DNA from 2 places in the Aminobacter aminovorans genome. Region 1 is predicted to be linked to the other one. Evidence: riboswitches for the same ligand, from Rfam matches in the RefSeq annotation. Region 1 holds a riboswitch; the other holds the start of a gene.
The links. Region 1 has a riboswitch for cobalamin ahead of bluB (5,6-dimethylbenzimidazole synthase). Riboswitches for the same ligand answer to the same signal wherever they lie in the genome.
Positions count from the first base shown of each region.

Region 2: linked by a shared signal. The riboswitch ahead of DY201_RS10125 (ABC transporter ATP-binding protein) and the one ahead of bluB (5,6-dimethylbenzimidazole synthase) in region 1 are both predicted to bind cobalamin.

Region 1 covers NZ_UFSM01000001.1:1,848,793-1,852,130, forward strand. The annotation lists gene DY201_RS09040 (lytic murein transglycosylase) at 1-321, opposite strand, end outside; gene galU (UTP--glucose-1-phosphate uridylyltransferase GalU) at 569-1,456, shown strand; cobalamin riboswitch at 1,519-1,704, shown strand; gene bluB (5,6-dimethylbenzimidazole synthase) at 1,752-2,486, shown strand; gene DY201_RS09055 (outer membrane beta-barrel protein) at 2,483-3,338, opposite strand, start outside.
Region 2 covers NZ_UFSM01000001.1:2,068,505-2,071,842, reverse strand. The annotation lists gene DY201_RS10130 (MFS transporter) at 1-1,001, shown strand, start outside; cobalamin riboswitch at 1,073-1,282, shown strand; gene DY201_RS10125 (ABC transporter ATP-binding protein) at 1,391-2,206, shown strand; gene DY201_RS10120 (ABC transporter substrate-binding protein) at 2,225-3,169, shown strand; gene DY201_RS10115 (FecCD family ABC transporter permease) at 3,224-3,338, shown strand, end outside.

The sequences.
Region 1 (3,338 bases):
CTTGCGCGCCATCTCGCGGCCAACTGCGATCGACTGGTCGTGGACGCGGTTGTCGAAATAATCCCAGACGGGCGCGGTGAATTCTGGCTGGAAGCGGGCCTTTTCGAGCACTTCCGGGTCGGCCGAGGTCACGCCACGAAAGGCGCGGTCATAGGTCGAACCCGAAATTCCGTTGTCTGCGGCGACGGAGCGGAAGCTCGCCACCCAGCGCTGGAAACCGGCTTCGGCGGCCGCCGGGCCGGCCGGCAGCATCAATGCCAGCGAAAGGCCAGCGATTGCAGCGGCGCTTGCCAGGCGTTTGGCGGTCTTGCGAAGGGGCATTCTTTCCTCCTTGGAGAGATCAGAAACACGATTCATCGCCGATGCCGGTTATCAATCAGTTTACCATAGACCCCTTGGGGAACGAAAAGCGGTTTGAGGGATTGTCCACCTAGCTGTTCGGACAATCAAGATCGCGTGATCAATGGTCTTGCCCGCTGTCACCGAATATGTGAACGCATTCAGTATTCTTCAATTCGGGCGTGGCAAAGCTGGCGTCCGATACATCCCTCTATCGGACGCCCACGCAATGAAAAGAGTTCGCAAGGCAGTTTTTCCGGTCGCCGGCCTCGGCACGCGTTTTTTGCCTGCCACCAAGTCTATCCCCAAGGAAATGCTGACTGTCGTCGATCGCCCTGTCATCCAGTACGTGGTCGACGAGGCGCGCGAAGCGGGCATCGAACATTTCATCTTTGTCACGGGGCGTAACAAGGCGGTCATCGAAGACCATTTCGACGTCCAGTTCGAGCTCTATGACACGCTCGCCCAGCGCGGCAAGACCGAGCAGCTCGAACGCCTGCAGCGGCTGCAGCCGGGACCGGGACAGACCTCGTTCACGCGCCAGCAGGTGCCGCTCGGTCTCGGCCACGCTGTCTGGTGCGCACGCGAACTTGTCGGCGACGAACCCTTCGCGCTGCTGCTGCCCGACATGATCATGCAGTCGGAAAAGAGCTGCATGCGCGAGATGGTCGAGCTTTATGCCGAGACCGGCAACAACATCATCGCCGTCCAGGAATGCGACCCGGCCGAAGCGCACAAATACGGCATCGTCGGCAAGGGCAAGTCCGTCCACACCGGCTTCGAGATCGAAGGCATGGTGGAGAAGCCCAAGCAGGGCACCGCACCGTCGAACCTGTTCATCAATGGCCGCTACATACTGCAGCCGGAGATCTTCAACATCCTGGCAAACCAGGAGCGTGGTGCCGGCGACGAAATCCAGCTCACCGACGCCATGCTCAAGCTCGAGAAGATGCAATCCTTCTACGGCTACCACTATCGCGGTCGTACCTTCGACTGCGGCTCGCCGGAAGGTTTCGTCGAGGCCAATGTCGCCTTTGCCCTGTCGCGCTCCGATCTCAGCAAGAGCATGGCCGGCGTCATCGAAGGCCTTCTCGGCGAGATGAAGCAGGGCAAGTAGCTGCATGTCGCGCCTGTGTCAGGATTGGACGCACAGTGCGATGGCTTTCGGTGGCCACTGTCGCTAGAAACATCCTGCCGGGTGCCCGCAGCGATGCGGGAGAATCGGGAACACGGTGCAAGACCGTGGCGTGCCCAACGCTGTAAGAGGGACCGTAGCGGCAAAAAGCCACTGTTCTTGTCGAACGGGAAGGCGCCGATGACGGGTTGAACTCGAGCCAGAAGACCGGCCCGGCAGACATCGACCTCCGCATGGTCAGGCGGAGGAAGCCGATATGCTCGCCAGGGGACATGCGATGCTTGCTGACCAGTTGAATGCCATTTCAGGCCGTTTCGACCTTGCTGCCCAGGATGCCGTCTACCGCGCTATCTTCACGCGCCGCGACGTGCGCAGCCATTTTCTGCCCGATCCGATCGACGACGATGTGTTGGCGCGTCTCCTGCTTGCGGCCCATCATGCGCCATCGGTCGGCTTCATGCAGCCATGGGATTTCATCGTCATCCGCGATTGCGAACGGCGTGAGCGCGTCCGCGATCTGTTCGTCGCCGCACGTGAGCAGGAACTGCCTGAGGTCGCCGAGGAGCGGCGCGAGCTCTATCGCAAGCTCAAGCTCGAAGGCATCTGCGAAAGTCCGCTCAATCTGGTCGTCACCTGCGACCGCAGCCGTTCGGAAAGCTCCCCGCTCGGGCGATGGCACAATCCTGAGATGGATCTCTTCAGTACCGTCTGCGCGGTGCAGAATTTCTGGCTCGCCGCACGCTCCGAAGGCGTCGGCGTCGGCTGGGTCAGTATCCTCGAGCGCCAGGCGCTGAAGCGGTTGCTCGGCATTCCCGATCACGTCGTGCCGGTGGCCTATCTCTGCGTCGGCCATGTCAGTGAATTTGCCGACAAGCCCGACCTCGAGCGGCATGGCTGGGGCCGCCGTCTGCCGCTTGCCGATCTGATCATGAGCGAGGTGTATTCGGGGCAAGGAGAGGAGGCTCTGAAGGCCGCCGCAACCCGCATCAGCGGCCTGCCTGCATCGGGTTAGCGTTGGATTTTCAGCCCGACGAAGACGCTGTTGGTCTTGGCGTCGCGGGACGGCAAGGTGCTGTCGAAGGTCTCGTGGCGCAGTTTGCCGGTAAGGCCGGCATAGCGGTTGAGCCACCAGGTCAGGCCCGCCTCGGCGCTCAGCCTGAGTTCGTGGTCGTTTGAGCTGGCATAGTCGCGGTAGCCGACGCCGCCGGCGAGGAAGCCGGTCAGGTTGGAGCGGATCTGCCGCTCGACGCTGAGGCGGCCGTTGTAGAGCACCGAGCCGCTATCGCCAGCGGTGGTCGATCCTTCGACCAGGGTTTCGCCGGTCAGGCCAACGATGGTGCCGCGCATCGGCGACCATTTGAGGTCGGCGGCAATGGTTGCGGCGGAAACCGTCTTCAGCCGGTCGTCGTCGAAGTCCTCCGAGATCCAGCCGGCAGATATTTCGCCGCCGAACTTCTCGCCCATGTCGATTTCGACGCCGGCGCGGGCACCAGTGCGCTTGGACGAGCGCTCGAAGCCGGCGGTGTCGAAGCGCAGGTCATAGACCCGGCGCCCGAATTCGATCTCGCCGAATGGCGTGAAGGCAGGCGAGACCTCGTAACCGAGCCGGACCTTACCGGTGTAGAGGCTGGAGTCACGGTCCTTTTGCGACAGCGTGGTGCCGTCAGTGAGCTCGGCGTCGCTGTAGCTTTCGTCGACAACTTCGCCGGTGACGCCGAAGCGGAGCTTGCCGACGTCCTTTTCGATACCCAGCGCCCCGTTGAGTGTATGCAGGGTCGGCCGTTCGGCGGTGCCGGAGATGACCACCGGCGACGATGTCGATTCCGGGCGCATGCTGTAACCGAGCCGCGCCAAGGCGCGCATG
Region 2 (3,338 bases), 220 kb from region 1:
CCATCATCGCGGTGGGCACGGCGAAACTGCCGCGCAAACCGGTGCTGATCGGGCTCGCCATGATGTTCGTCCTCGGCAACCTGCTCTGCGCCATCGCCCCCACCTACTGGACGCTGATGATCGCCCGCGTCATCACCGCCTTTGGTCACGGCGCCTTCTTCGGCATCGGCTCGGTGGTGGCGGCGAGCCTCGTTCCTGCCAACAAGCGCGCCAGCGCGATTGCCCTGATGTTTGCCGGCCTGACGCTCGCCAACATTCTCGGCGTCCCCGGCGGCACGGCACTCGGCGAAGCCTATGGCTGGCGCGCAACCTTCTTTGCCGTCGTCGTCATCGGCCTGCTCTCGGTGGCGGCCATCGCCTGGCTGGTCCCTGCGGGCGTCGCCCCTCCCGGCAAGGGTGGCGTCGCCGGCGAGGTCAAGGTGCTGGGCAAGCTCCAGGTGTGGCTCGCCATGATCATCTCGGCGCTCGCCTCGGGCAGCCTGTTTGCGGTCTTCACCTACATCAAGCCGATCCTGACCGACGTCAGCGGCCTCTCTGTTGAATCGGTCACCTGGGTGTTGTTGCTGTTCGGCGGTGGCATGACGATCGGCAACATCATCGGCGGCAAGCTGGCCGACTGGAAGCTGATGCCCACAGCCATCGGCGCGCTGGTGGTGATGGCGGCGATCCACGTCGCCTTCGCCGAACTCAGCTCTTCGGCGCCCGCCGCGATCCTGCTCGTCTTCATGTGGGGCGTTATCACCTTCGTCATCGTGCCACCGATGCAGATGCGCGTCGTCGAAACCGCTTCGGAGGCACCGAACCTCGCGGCCACCCTCAACCAGGGCGCCTTCAACGCCGGCAACGCCGCCGGCGCCTGGGCCGGTGGTGCGGCGATTTCGATGGGCGTGAGCTATGCCGACCTGCCCTTCGTCGGCGCGGCCATCGCACTGTCTGCCTTCGGCGTCGCGCTCATTTCCTTCGCGCTCGACCGGCGTGACGCAATTCAGCAGCCGGCATGACGCTTTAGCCCCCGCATGACGCTTTAGCGCCCGGCATGACGCTTTAGCGATTGTCAGCAACCCGTCGCTGCTGTAGCCACGACAGCGATGGTTCCTGCTATCCGGTTCGGGCAGCAGGTTAAATGGGAACACGGTGAGACGTCCCTGACGCGAAACCGTGGCTGCCCCCGCAACTGTGAGCGGATAGCAATTCGGAAACATGCCACTGGCCGAAAGGCCGGGAAGGCTCCGAGGCGCGATCACCCGCAAGCCAGGAGACCTGCCATCATCCGATTAACTCAACCGGCCGGGGTGTGCCGCGGAGATGATGATGGTTGCGACTGCCTTTTTCAGTACCGGCGCGCTCACCGGATCGTTCTGCCACCTCCGCCCGATCGCGGAGACAGGGCATGCTCGATCGCGTCCACGCCGCTAGCCACCTCGTAGGCACCACCCCGGCACTGCTCGAACTAGACGGCGTCAGCTGGGGACCACGCGTCTCGCAGCCTATTCTCGAACCGGTCAGCCTTGCAGTTGCTCCTGGCGAATTGCTTGCCATCGTCGGCCCCAACGGCGCTGGCAAGTCGAGCCTGTTGCGCTGCCTCTACCGCTATCACAAGCCGACGACGGGCACTGTCCGCCTCGACGGCACCGACATCTGGAAGATGAAGCCGCGCGACTGCGCCCGCCGTATCGCAACAGTGCTTCAGGAGAGCGCTTCCGACTTCGGCCTGACGGTCGCCGAGATCATCGAGCTTGGCCTGACCCCGCATGTCACGAGCTTCGGCACCAGCGACGACGACTACATCAAGGTCGAGGCAGCCCTCGCCCTACTCGGTCTCACCGCGCTGGCGGCGCGCGATTTCGGATCGCTGTCCGGCGGCGAAAAGCAGCGCGTAATGATTGCGCGGGCGCTTGTACAGAAGCCAGACCTTCTTGTCCTCGACGAGCCGACCAACCATCTCGACATCCGCCACCAGCTCGAGGTGCTGGAACTGCTCGGCAATCTCGGCTGCACGGTCGTCGTCTCCCTGCATGACCTGGCGCTCGCCTCCGCTCATGCCGACCGCGTGCTGGTGATGGACGCCGGCCGCGCGGTGGCCTGTGGTGCGCCGGCCGACATACTGACGCCAGAGCGCATCCGTGACAGCTTTTCCGTCGGTGCCACCCTCGACGACCATCCGGTCACCGGGCGCCCGCGCTTTTCCTTCCACCTCGAACGCTGAACATCAAAAGGAGCCTTCATGCGCCTGCCCATCATCGCCGCCGCTCTGCTCGCCACCTGCGCCTCGTCATTGGCCAGCGGCTTCCCCGTAACCGTCAAGAGCTGCAATCGTGACGTGACCTTCGAGGCAGCCCCCAAGCGTGCCGTCTCGCATGACGTCAACCTGACCGAGATGATGCTGGTGCTCGGCCTTGCCGACCATATGGTCGGCTATTCCGGCATCTCGGGCTGGAAGACCTTGGACGAGAACCTGCGCAAGGGCGTCGGCGAATTGCCCGAACTCGCGCCGAAATATGTCACCAAGGAAGTGCTGCTCGGCGTCGACACCGACCTGTTCTTCGCCGGCTGGAACTACGGCATGAAGGTCGGCGGCGACGTCACGCCCGACACGCTCGCGCCCTTCAACATCGCGGTCTACGAACTGACCGAGAGTTGCATCCACATCATGAAGAAGGACAAGTCGTCGCTTCAGGACGTCTATGCCGACCTGCTCAATCTCGGCGCCATCTTCGGCGTGCGGGAGAAGGCGGCAGCACTGGTAACGGGCTACGAGAAGGAACTCGCCGACTTCCAGGCGTCGCTGCCCAAGCTCGACAAGCCGGTCAACGTGTTCCTCTACGATTCCGGCGAGCAGAAGCCCTTCACCGCCGGCCGCTACGCCATGCCGACTGCGATCATCGAGGCTGCAGGCGGCAAGAACATCACCGACGACGTCGAGTCGAGCTGGGTCGAGATCGGCTGGGAACCGGTCATCGAGCGCAACCCCGACATGGTGGTGATCGTCAACTACGGCGAGGTGACAGCCGAGCAGAAGATCGAGTTCATGCGCACCAACCCGGCCTTCAAGGATATCGAGGCGGTCAAGAACAACCGCTTCTTCGTGCTCGAATACAACGAGGCGACGCCGGGACCGCGCAACATCGCGGCGATCAAGCGGCTGGCCGCCGCGATGCGGGCCGACTGACACATGTCGCACCGCCACCTCGTCGCCGGGCCGCGGCACGTCCTCATCCACGCCATGCCGGCCCTGATTCCGGGGCTCGCAGTGGTGCTCGTCGCAAGCATGGTCATCGCCGTCGGCATCGGCCCGGTGGCGATCCCGCTGGAGACGGTGTGGGGCGTCATCGCCAACA